DNA from 3 places in the Dryocola baronae genome. Region 3 is predicted to be linked to each of the others. Evidence: predicted binding sites of a transcription regulator. Region 3 holds the regulator's gene; each other region holds the start of a gene.
The links. The regulator PurR, encoded in region 3, represses purine synthesis genes. The targets are predictions, from matches to a motif close to CANGCAAACGTTTGCNTG.
Positions count from the first base shown of each region.

Region 1: purL (phosphoribosylformylglycinamidine synthase) is a predicted target of PurR. The motif match lies at 2,397-2,414, and genes of this name have one in related genera.
Region 2: pyrC (dihydroorotase) is a predicted target of PurR. The motif match lies at 2,329-2,346, and genes of this name have one in related genera.

Region 1 is NZ_JBINNY010000001.1:1,238,979-1,243,157, forward strand. It holds gene yfhb (phosphatidylglycerophosphatase C) at 1-225, shown strand, start outside; gene tadA (tRNA adenosine(34) deaminase TadA) at 255-791, shown strand; gene mltF (membrane-bound lytic murein transglycosylase MltF) at 682-2,232, opposite strand; gene purL (phosphoribosylformylglycinamidine synthase) at 2,502-4,179, shown strand, end outside.
Region 2 is NZ_JBINNY010000001.1:3,073,508-3,077,686, reverse strand. It holds gene solA (N-methyl-L-tryptophan oxidase) at 1-203, opposite strand, end outside; gene bssS (biofilm formation regulator BssS) at 336-590, opposite strand; gene dinI (DNA damage-inducible protein I) at 893-1,138, opposite strand; gene pyrC (dihydroorotase) at 1,214-2,260, opposite strand; gene ACSPHG_RS14710 (lipoprotein) at 2,417-2,977, opposite strand; gene ACSPHG_RS14705 (GlxA family transcriptional regulator) at 3,130-4,110, shown strand.
Region 3 is NZ_JBINNY010000001.1:2,273,386-2,277,564, reverse strand. It holds gene ACSPHG_RS10735 (C40 family peptidase) at 1-541, shown strand, start outside; gene sodB (superoxide dismutase [Fe]) at 665-1,246, shown strand; gene cydH (cytochrome bd-I oxidase subunit CydH) at 1,444-1,533, opposite strand; gene purR (HTH-type transcriptional repressor PurR) at 1,826-2,851, shown strand; gene punR (DNA-binding transcriptional activator PunR) at 2,848-3,786, opposite strand; gene punC (purine nucleoside transporter PunC) at 3,901-4,179, shown strand, end outside.

The sequences.
Region 1 (4,179 bases), 1.0 Mb from region 3:
AAGGTGAAGCTCATTGCCAGCCAGATCAAACGCTCGCACGGCGGTTGGGTACTGACGATGCGCTGCCTCGGTCACGAAAAAGTCGCGCAGCTCGAGCAGCAGATCGGCACTCCGCTCCAGCTCTACAGCGGCTACAGCGACAGCAACCAGGACAACCCGCTGCTCTACTTCTGCCAGCACCGCTGGCGCGTTACGCCGCAGGGGCAGCTTCAGCAGCTTGAGTAGCATTTCGTATCTGATAAGCGGTGTGTATAATGCGCCGCGTCTTATACCCCCAGGAGTTGACCGTGTCAGAAAGCGAATTTACCCATGAATACTGGATGCGCCACGCGCTACGCCTGGCAAAGCGTGCCTGGGATGAAGGGGAAGTTCCGGTTGGTGCGGTGCTGGTGCATGATAACAAAGTGATTGGCGAGGGCTGGAACCGTCCGATAGGCCGTCACGATCCCACGGCCCATGCGGAAATCATGGCGCTGCGCCAGGGCGGCCTCGTCCTGCAAAACTACCGCCTGCTGGACTCCACTCTTTATGTCACGCTTGAACCCTGCGTTATGTGCGCCGGGGCGATGGTGCATAGCCGCATTGGCTCGCTGGTTTTCGGCGCGCGCGATGCGAAAACCGGCGCCATTGGTTCGCTAATGGACGTGCTCGGCCATCCGGGCATGAATCACCAGGTTGGCGTTACCGAGGGGGTATTGGCAGCAGATTGCTCGGCAATGCTGAGTGATTTCTTTCGTGCCCGCCGTCTGGAGAAAAAGGCCCTAAAGGAAATGGCCCGTAAGCCGGAGTAGCCAGCTCGACCGGGGTCACAGCCGGATAGCCTTCGGCAAATTTGGCCTCCTGCGCCGCCTGCTTCTCTTTCTCCTCGAGATACCCTTCCAGACTCAGCTGATACTTGCGGATATTCTCAACGTAGGCGTAGGCCTCGTGGCCGCGCGCATAGCCGTAGGTGGTTTTGCTGTAATAAGGCTTCTGGCTTAACAGCGGCAGGCGCATTTTCACTTCCGCCCAGCTATCCGGATTCCCCTTCAGTTTGGCGGTCAGCTGACGCGCATCCAGCATATGGGCGTAGCCCATGTTGTAGGCCGCGAGGGCAAACCAGATCCGCTCATCTTCCGGTACCGTCTCCGGGACTTTACTCATCATGTCTTTTAGGTAACGACTGCCGCCGCTGATGCTCTGCTCGGCATCAAGCCGGTCGGTCAGGCCCAGGCTTTGGGCGGTATTTTTGGTCAGCATCATCAGCCCGCGCACGCCGGTAGGGGAGGTGGCCTGATTATCCCAGTGAGACTCCTGATACGAGATAGCGGCAAGCAGTCGCCAGTCGATATCCGTGGCGTATTTCTCAAACAGCGGCTGCAGATCCGGCAGCACGTTATCCACCGCGTTCAGGAAGGTGCGGGTATCGACGTAATCGAAATCGCCCACGTGGCCAAGATACTTCTCTTCCAGTCGCGCCAGAATGCCGTCACCGCTCAGCTTGTTGTAGAAATCAAGCAGGGCGGCCGACAGGCTGTCATCGCCGTCCCGCAGGCTAAACCACGTAACGGGCTGCTCGTCGGTGACGTCCAGCGCCACAGCGAGCTGAGGATGAACGCGCTGGAAAATGCTAATGGCAATGGAGTCGGAAATGGTAAAGGCGATGGTGCCGTCAACCACCTGCTGTAAAAGCTGGTTGCTGGTGCGCCTGCTGTCGATTTCCCAGGAAAGGTCGGGGAACTTTGTCTCTTTCAGCGCCTGCAGGTCGCTTAACACCGCCATTCCGGGTGAAAGAACAAGCTGATTCTCTTTTACACCTCCCAGCGTCTTTGGGCGCGGGCTGCCCACGCGGTAAACCATCTGCTGCGACACGGAATAGTAGGTTGGACCTGCCTGATAATGCTGGCTACGCTCATTGTTATAGACCAGGCCCGCGGCCAGCAAATCGGCGGCGTTGCGGTCCAGATCGTCAAACAGCGCGTCGATATTCGGGCGCACGGTCACTTCCAGCTTCACGCCGAGGTAGTCGGCGAACTGCTGGGCGACTTCGTAATCAAGGCCTGAGGCTTTGCCGTTTACCACGCTGTAGGTCAGCGGTGAGGCAATAGTACTGACGCGCAGAACACCCCGCGCTTGAATGGCGGCGATACGATTTTCGGCTTTTCCGAACCAGGGAATGGAGGGCCAAAGCGCCACTGCCAGCAACAGGGTTACGGCACCGATAAGCAGATAATTAATCTTTACTCTTTTCAAATGGTTAATGGTCTGCGGTGCGTGAAATCTTAGCTAACAACAGTCATTTATAGAGGCGATCCAGTCACAAGATGAGGCGCATTTTGCGTAACAAAACGCCAGCGCGCAACTTATTCGGATGTTTCGCACGTTTTTTGACCCGCAAAAACTAATGCGTTTATTTCTACGCAAACGGTTTCGTCACGACGCGGTATTCTCTATAATGACGCCCGTTTTCCCCTTGCGCCCACTGAAGCGTCCGCTGGCGCTTCGAAGACGAGAGATCTTTGATGATGGAAATTCTGCGTGGTTCGCCCGCTCTGTCGGCATTTCGTATTAACAAACTGCTGGCTCGTTTTAAAGACGCCCACCTGCCGGTGAGCGACATTTACGCCGAGTATGTTCACTTTGCCGACCTTGACGCACCGCTAAACGACGATGAGCACGCACGACTGCAACGGTTGCTAAAATATGGCCCAACCCTTGCTGACCACGCCCCGACCGGCCACCTGATTCTGGTCACGCCGCGTCCCGGCACCATCTCACCCTGGTCCTCTAAAGCCACAGATATCGCCCACAACTGCGACCTTGCCAAAGTAAAACGCCTTGAGCGCGGCGTTGCTTATTACGTCAGCGCGCCAACGCTTACGGACGCGCAGTGGCAGGATGTAAACGCCCTGCTGCACGATCGCATGATGGAGAGCGTGTTCGGCTCCCTGAACGACGGGGAAAAGCTGTTCTCCCATCACGAACCCGCTCCGGTACAGAGCGTTGACCTGCTGGGCCTGGGGCGCTCGGCGCTGGTGGAGGCAAACGTTCGCCTCGGCCTGGCGCTGGCGGAAGACGAAATCGACTACTTGCAAGAAGCATTCACGAAGCTTGGCCGCAACCCGAACGACATCGAACTCTATATGTTCGCGCAGGCCAACTCTGAGCATTGCCGCCATAAAATCTTCAACGCCGACTGGGTGATTGACGGCGAACGAGCCCCGAAGTCGCTGTTCAAAATGATCAAAAACACCTTCGAGCAAACGCCTGACCACGTGCTGTCTGCCTATAAAGACAACGCCGCGGTGATGGAAGGCTCGCAGGTCGGGCGCTTCTTCGCCGATCGCGAAGCGGGCCGCTACGATTTCCATCAGGAAGATGCGCATATCCTGATGAAGGTCGAAACCCACAACCACCCAACCGCGATCTCTCCTTGGCCGGGTGCGGCTACCGGCTCCGGTGGCGAAATCCGTGACGAAGGCGCAACCGGGCGCGGCGCGAAGCCAAAAGCGGGCCTCGTCGGCTTCTCGGTTTCCAACCTGCGTATTCCGGGTTTTGAACAGCCGTGGGAAGAAGATTTTGGCAAGCCGGACCGCATCGTCACCGCGCTGGACATCATGACCGAAGGCCCGCTCGGCGGCGCCGCGTTTAACAACGAATTTGGTCGCCCGGCGCTGACCGGCTATTTCCGCACCTATGAAGAGCAGGTTAACAGCCACAACGGCGTTGAGCTGCGCGGCTACCACAAGCCAATTATGCTGGCGGGCGGCATCGGTAACATCCGTGCCGACCACGTACAGAAAGGCGAAATCCCGCCGGGCGCGAAGCTTATCGTGCTGGGCGGCCCGTCGATGAACATCGGCCTGGGCGGCGGCGCGGCGTCCTCTATGGCTTCCGGGCAGTCTGACGCGGATCTGGATTTTGCCTCCGTCCAGCGCGACAACCCGGAAATGGAGCGCCGTTGTCAGGAGGTCATCGACCGCTGCTGGCAGATGGGCGAAGACAACCCGATTCTGTTTATTCACGACGTTGGCGCGGGCGGCCTGTCCAACGCCATGCCGGAGCTGGTGAGCGACGGCGGGCGCGGCGGGCGTTTTGAACTGCGCGACATCCTCAACGACGAGCCGGGCATGAGCCCGCTGGAAGTCTGGTGTAACGAATCTCAGGAACGCTACGTGCTGGCGGTGGCCCCGGAGCAGG
Region 2 (4,179 bases), 800 kb from region 3:
TGCGCCCGTAGGACAAGCGGGACATATTTCTCACCTTCGCCGTAGGCGTGGCGCATCAGGCGAGTATTGCCGTGGTGGCTGCCCTGCTGGTGCGGCGGGTGGGCTGCGTCAATCATTAAGACTTTCAGGCCCGAGTGGGTGGCATAGCAGCCGGCCGCAGCGCCCACGGAACCGCTGCCTACGATGATAAGATCATAATCCATGTCGCTTTTCTCTTGTCGCGGAAATATCCCTAGCAGGGTAATTAATTCTCATGGAGCAGGCAATTAAAGGGGGCGTAAAAATTAAAAAAGGCACCTCGAGGGTGCCTTAGGATTTTTCTGCAGCATCGTTAATCAATGCTTACGATGATCGTTTACCTGGTATTCACTGGATTCAATCTTTGCAATGCCGGCTTCTAAGATGGATATAAATTGCCGGGCAACATCCGTGGTTAGCCACAATGTCTGGCCGATTTCAGTCTCGTCCTGCTTATGCTTATCAGATGTCAGGTAGTGCAGGCGCAGCATCAGCGCGTCGTAGCTGTCTACGGTGCTGATGTCCCATCCGACAAGGGGATGGGTCTGGATTACATCACTATTTTTTTCCATCATAACCCCTTTTATTCGTGTGTTTAAGACAACGGCTAGCGAGGTTTAATGCTTGTCAATGTGAAGCCAGTTAAGTATATCAATAATTAAGCTAATTAGCGGGAGAAATAAATACCCTGCAACAATTTTTTTATATTAGTGGATTAAATTGAACAATAAAGCGGCAGGTTGTTCGGATGTTTCCCGGCAGTTGAGAGTGCAATCAGAACTTTACCCGAAATAATTTATGAACGAGGCGACAGGCGAAAAAAAACCGGGTGGCGACACCCGGCATAAAAAGAACTACGAGGGATAATTTTTATTTAATCTGCGGAAAACCAGTCGTCTGCGCTTTCCCAGGTTTCCTGGAGGATTTCGCTGATGCGGTCTTTATCTTCTTTCGCGCCGCCCAAAACCGACAGGTTGTTGCCCGCGGCATAGCGAACCTGCACGTGATTGCTGGTTTCTGGAAAATGCTGGGTGATACGGCGAGTTAATTCTTGCGCCAGAGCGTCAACGGCTCCGGGTGGTAACTGCGTGGTCTTGGCAATAGTGACTTCAATACGCATAACAGCCCCCTGTACAATATACTGGATATTTATACAGGTTAAACTTGCATCCTGCAACAGGGGGCGTTAAAAAACTTACGTTCTTACCGACCAGGCGACCTGCTCCCCGGCGAGGAAGGGCACGATAGTATCGTCGCTGGTGGCGTAGGTTTCGGGGATCAGCACGGGCTCACGCACCAGTTCGATAGTTTCTTCGTTTACCGGCAGGCCGTAGAAGCGCGGGCCGTTAAGCGAGGTGAAGGCTTCGAAGTGTTCGAGCGCGTTAAGCTCTTCAAAGACCGTGGCATAGGCACCGAGCGCCGATGGCGCGTTAAAGCAGCCCGCACAGCCGCAGCTTGCCTCTTTACGATGGCGTGCATGAGGCGCGGAATCCGTCCCCAGGAACACGCGGTCACAGCCGCTTGCCACAAGGGCGCGTAACGCCTCCTGGTGGGTGCTGCGCTTTAAAATCGGCAGGCAGTAGAGGTGCGGGCGCACGCCGCCAACCAGCATGTGGTTGCGGTTAAACATCAGGTGCTGAGGCGTAATGGTTGCGCCCAGCAGCGAGTTGCCCTCCTGAACGTACTGCGCGGCGTCTTTCGTGGTGATGTGCTCGAACACGACTTTCAGGCCCGGCAGCTGCTGGCGCAGCGGCTCCATCACCGTTTCGATGAAGCGCGCTTCGCGGTCGAAGATATCGATTTCTGCCGAGGTCACTTCGCCGTGAATAAGCAAAGGCATGCCGATTTTCTGCATCCGCTCAAGCACGGGCATAATCGCCGCCGTGCTGGTGACGCCATGGCTTGAGTTGGTGGTGGCATTCGCCGGGTAAAGCTTGGCGGCGGTAAACACGCCTTCGTTAAAGCCGCGCTCAACCTCGTTCGGATCAAGGGAATCGGTCAGGTAGCAGGTCATCAGCGGCTCGAATTTGTGGCCCTGAGGCACGGCATCGAGAATGCGCTGGCGATAGCTAACGGCGGCTTCGACGGTGGTAATTGGCGGCACCAGGTTAGGCATGACAATCGCGCGACCGTAGATTTCAGAGGTGACCGGCACCACGGTTTTCAGCATCTCTCCATCGCGTAGATGGATATGCCAGTCGTCTGGGCGGCGAATTTTTAATACCTGAGGTAATACGGTCATCTGCGTGCTCCGGCTAGAAGGGAAAATCAGTCAACGTTTGGCTGGTTTTATGCCGGGCACTAAGGATAGGCGTAATCGTTTTCGTTTGCACGACTTTGTTGCAGGTTTTGCTACGCAGGCCTAACGGGGCAGGGGAGTTTGCCCCGTTAAGCGGCTTTAATTGATGAAGGGAATAATGATTTCGCCGGGCTTAACTTCAATGCCCTTGGCGTATTTCTTCGCCATCGCTTCGCCGGAGCTTTTGTCTTCGCTCAGGATATAGGCCGGCTGCTGGTTAAAGTAGCTGCGCAGCGACTGATTCAGGTAGGGAATGATGGTCTGCAAAACGCCCTGCATTTTTTCCGGCTCGACGGTGGCGTCGACCACTTCCATCTCCTGCAGATAAATGGCGCCTTTCTCTTTATTGAAGGCCGGCTGCGCCTTGAGTTTCAGCTTGATGTTGGCTTTCTGGCTGCCGAACAGCGAGGTCATATCCAGCTTCGCGTCGCCGGTAAGCGTGATCTTATTGGGTTCTTCACGGCCAATGGCGGAAGCGAGATTAGTCAGCACAATGTGCGCATCGGCCACGCCAGGCAGCCCAATATCCTTCGAGAAGTTGTTACGTTTGGCCAGCGCCTGGTTAATTTCCTGTTCGCTCACCGTGTACTGTGTAAGTTGATTGCAGCCTACTACCAGACCGGTAAGCACTAATACGGCGGCAAAAATGATCTTCTTCATTGAGTTCCTCAACATCCTGGTTTGGCGTCAAATCCTGACACATTGCAGCATGATGCACCAGCGCAAGCCGTGCTACAGGAAAAGGATGAAATCGCCGCTGGCCGTAAAATGTACGGTCTTGACTTATTTTGTCCATTTTGTATTTTAAGGACATGCACACATTTCTGATTATTGTCCCTGACGGGGGCATGCTGTTCGAGCCTACGGGCATTGCCGATATCCTCATGCAGGCTAATAGCCTGAGCGGGAAGGATTCTCCTGTTCAACCTTACCAGGTGACCATCGCCACCACCCAGCGGCACCGCGTGGTACACGGCCGCTCTGGCTTAAACCTTCTGGCGGATTTCCGGCTGGAAGAGCTGGACCCGAACCTGCCGCGTGATACCGTCATGATTACCGGTAGAGGGAATAACAGGGAAGAGGCGGATGCGGTGGTGGCGTGGATGCGCAAGGCCGCGCCGAACATCGGGCGAATCGTCTCCGTCTGCGGCGGCGCGCTGCTGCTTGCCGAAGCGGGGCTGCTTGACGGGCGGCGGGCGACCACCCACTGGCGAATGCTTGACGAAATGCACGAAAGGTTTCCTGAGGTCATCGTCGAGAAAGGCCCAATCTACATCCAGGATGGTGACATCTGGACATCGGCGGGCGTCAGCTCCGGGTTCGATCTCACGCTCGCGCTGGTGGAGGACGACCACGGATTTACCGTCGCCCGCGAGGTGGCGCAGGATCTGGTGATGTTTCTGCGCAGGCCCGGCGGGCAGTCGCAGTTCAGCCGCTTCCTGCTGACCCAGGCGAATACCCCCGGCCCTATTCGCGACCTGCAGGCCTGGATACTGGAAAACCTGTCGGGCGACCTTTCTGTAGAAGCGCTGGCCGAACGCGTCGCCATGAGCCCGCGTAACTTTACGCGAGTTTTCACCCGCGAAACGGGCACCAGCCCGGCGCGATACGTTGAGGAGGTTCGCCTCAACGCCGCCCGTCAGCACCTTGAGCAAAGCTCTGACAGGCTTGAGCAGATAGCGCTGGCAACCGGCTTTGGCAACGGGCTTAACCTGCGCCGCGTGTTCGAGCGCAATCTCCAGCTCACCCCTTCGGACTATCGCGAACGTTTCTCCGCGCGCAATATGGCGTAAATTGATTCTTTATTGTCATTTGCGCCATCATCCATTGCCATTACTCTGAGGTTAGACACCTAACCAAGG
Region 3 (4,179 bases):
CGCTAAGCCTGCTAAAACCTCAGCCATCGCTTCAACCAAACAGTGCACCAAAGCGCGCAAAGGCCACAAAGCCAAATGCGTGACGGTGAAAGGCGATAAAAATCTGACGATTGCCCAGGCCCACAAGGTCCGCGTGCAGAAAGCGCAGAAAACGGCGATGAACAAACTGATGGGCCAGATAGGCAAACCGTACCGCTGGGGTGGCACCTCGCCTCGCACCGGGTTCGACTGCAGCGGTCTGGTTTATTACGCGTATAAAGACCTGGTTAAGTTCCGCATTCCGCGCACCGCCAATGAAATGTACCACCTGCGCGATGCCGCATCGGTTAACCGTGGCGAACTGGAAAGCGGCGATCTGGTCTTCTTCCGCACCCAGGGGCGCGGCACAGCCGATCACGTTGGCGTTTACGTCGGCAACGGCAAGTTCATCCAGTCCCCGCGCAGCGGTCGCGACATCCAGATTACCTCGCTTAGCGAAGACTACTGGCAGCGCCACTATGTCGGCGCGAAACGCGTCATGACGCCAAAAACCATTCGTTAATCCCTCCCCCTGCCCTTCAACGGGCAGGGTTTCTTCTCCTTTTGCTTATCCTTTCAATTTGTTACCCTAAAGCCACACTAAATGTGGTTATTTAGCTGTGTTCAAAATAATAAGGAGTTTGCAATGTCGTTCGAATTACCTGCATTACCGTATGCGAAAGATGCACTGGTTCCCCATATCTCCGCAGAAACGCTGGAATACCATTACGGCAAACATCATCAAACCTACGTCACTAACCTGAACAATCTGGTGAAGGGCAGCGCGTTTGAGGGTAAATCACTGGAAGAGATCGTGCGCACTTCTGAAGGCGGCGTGTTCAATAACGCAGCGCAGGTGTGGAACCACACGTTTTACTGGAACTGCCTGGCACCCAACGCGGGCGGCGAACCAACGGGCGTTGTGCTGGACGCCATCAACGCTTCATTTGGCAGCTTTGCGGAATTTAAACAGCAGTTTACCGACGCAGCAGTGAAGAACTTCGGCGCGGGATGGACCTGGCTTGTGAAGCGCCCGGACAACAGCCTGGCTATCGTTTCGACCTCAAACGCGGGCACGCCGCTTACAACCGACGCGAAGCCGCTGCTGACGGTAGACGTGTGGGAACATGCTTATTACATCGATTACCGCAACGCCCGCCCTAACTATCTTGAGCATTTCTGGGCGCTGGTGAACTGGGAATTTGTAGCGAAAAACCTGGCGGCTTAAGAGTCGGTGGTTTTTGGTGGATGGCGCTAGCGCTTATTCACCCTACTAAATGCCAAATCTGTAGGTCGAATAAACGAAGTGCCATCCGACATAATGATTATTCGCCCCACCGTTCATCGGCCTTCCGTAGGTCGGATAAGCGCAGCGCCATCCGACAAAAAACAAAAAATTAAGGCCGCAAACGCGGCCTCTTTAAATCAGTGCAGAACGGCGGTTAAGGCACCTGCAACAATCAGGCTCAGAACGATAACCGTGGTGATGACGGAAAATTTCAGATCGGTGCTCATCGTTAATCTCCTTTTAATACCCTACAAACGGTGTGTAGCGTGATTTTCCCACAATCAGCGGCAAAAATCCTCCTGGATTTATGATGATATTGGTTTTCCCTCTTCCACTTTGAGAAAAGATAAGCCAAAATCCCTCGCTAATTTACTGCGTACAATCAATTCAACGCCCTCCTCCCGTTTTATGTCGCCTTCCCGACATGCCGCAGCCCAAAAGTTGCCCAGGAGTTAGCGAACGCAAACGTTTAACAGACGAATTATCAGGAGTTTACGATATGGCCTGGAGTGACATCTAATGGCGACAATCAAGGACGTGGCGAAACGCGCAAACGTTTCCACTACAACCGTGTCACATGTTATTAACAAAACCCGTTTTGTGGCGGAAGAAACGCGCAACGCGGTCTGGGCGGCTATCAAAGAATTACACTATTCGCCGAGCGCCGTTGCGCGCAGCCTGAAAGTTAATCACACCAAAACGATTGGCCTGCTTGCCACCTCCAGCGAAGCACCCTATTTCGCCGAAATCATTGAAGCGGTGGAAAACAGCTGCTTTGAAAAGGGCTACACCCTGATTCTTGGCAACGCGCACAACAACTTCGAAAAGCAGCGCGCCTACCTGTCGATGATGGCGCAAAAGCGCGTCGACGGCCTGCTGGTGATGTGCTCAGAATACCCGGATACCCTGCTGACCATGCTTGAAGAGTATCGCCATATTCCGATGGTGGTCATGGACTGGGGCGAAGCGCGCGCGGACTTCACCGACTCCGTGGTTGATAACGCCTTCCACGGCGGCTATTTGGCCGGGCGTTATCTTATCGAACGCGGCCACCGTGAAATCGGCGCCATTCCCGGGCAGATGGAACGTAATACCGGCGGCGGCCGCCATGCTGGCTTTATGAAGGCGCTGGAAGAGGCGAAAATCGCCATTCCGGAAAATTGGATAGTCCAGGGCGATTTCGAGCCGGAATCCGGCTACCGCGCCATGCAGCAGATCCTCGGCCAGTCCCATCGCCCTACCGCCGTCTTCTGCGGCGGCGATATTATGGCCATGGGCGCGATTTGTGCAGCGGACGAAATGGGCCTGCGCGTGCCGCAGGATATCTCAATTATCGGCTATGACAACGTGCGCAACGCCCGCTATTTCTCCCCGGCGCTGACCACCATTCATCAGCCAAAAGAGACGCTGGGCGAAACGGCCTTCAACATGCTGCTTGACCGCATAGTGAATAAACGCGAAGAGTCGCAGATGATTGAAGTTCATCCTCGCCTGATTGAGCGCCGTTCCGTAGCGGACGGGCCGTTCCGCGACTACCGCCGTTAATCCTCCGTCCGAGCCTGAAGTCCCGCTTCAGGCTCCCTTAACCACTCCTGATTCATCGTCTCGCTATCCCCCAGATAATCTAGCAGCCAGCTCAGTGCCGGAGAGGCGTCATTTTGCCGCCAGGTCAGGCAGCAGGCCGCGTCCGGAAACGGGTTCTCCAGCGCCAGCTCTCGCCACGCGCCGCTGACAAGCCAGGGTCTGGCGATATGCGACGGCACCATGCCGATACACAGCCCCGCGCTCAGGCAGTCCGATCCTGACTCCCAGTCCGGCACCACGACGCGATGCTGGTTGTCCAGCAGCCAGGTGATGCGTTTTGGCAACGAGCGGGAGGTATCCTCCAGTACCAGCGAAGGCCACGAACGCAGCTCCTCGTCGCTCAGCGCGCCCTCACGCTGCGCCAGCGGGTGTTCCGCTGCCACCACGCAGCGCCAGCTCAGCGCGCCCATATCGCGAAACGCGTACCGTCCACCCACCGGAATGGCCTGTGTTGCGCCAATCGCGACCTCTACCCGCCCGTCGGCCAGCGCGTCCCACACGCCGTTGAACACCTCCTGAAAAACGCGCAGTTCGATATCAGGGAAGTGGCGATAGAAATCCAGCACCAGCTGGCGCGTGCGCTCGGGCTTGACGATATTATCGACGGCGATAGCCAGGTGCCCGCGCCATCCGTTAGCGATCTGCTGGCACTGTTGCCGCGTCGTCATCATTTTTTTGATAACAGAACGTCCTTCCTTTAAAAAGAAGGCCCCGGCGGGCGTAAGCTCAACGTCCCTGTGGCGGCGCTCAAACAGCGGAACGGCCAGCCAGTCCTCGAGCTGCCGCACCGTATAGCTGATGGCAGAAGGGACACGGTGCAGCTCCTGCGCCGCGCCGCTAAAACTGCCGTTACGCGCCACGGCGTCTATGACTTCCAGCGAATATTCTGACCACATATTTCTGCCTGCAAATTTTTTGAACGCAATCTACAAATATTAGCGTTTCACAAGCCGGTTTGCACTCCGTACACTCTCGCCGCTATTAACCTGCAAATAACTCAAGAGAAAATTATGCAACCATCAAAAGGATTTCTTATCTGGTTGGCCGGGCTGAGCGTGCTGGGGTTCCTCGCCACCGATATGTATCTGCCAGCCTTTGCCGCTATCCAGCAGGATCTGAACACCGAAGCCTCCGCCGTCAGCGCAAGCCTGAGCCTGTTCCTGGCGGGCTTCGCCTTCGCGCAGCTGATGTGGGGACCGATGTCCGATCGCTTCGGGCGTAAACCGGTTCTGCTGATTGGTTTAGGTATTTTCGCCGTAAGCTGCATCGGCATGCTGTGGGTCGAAAGC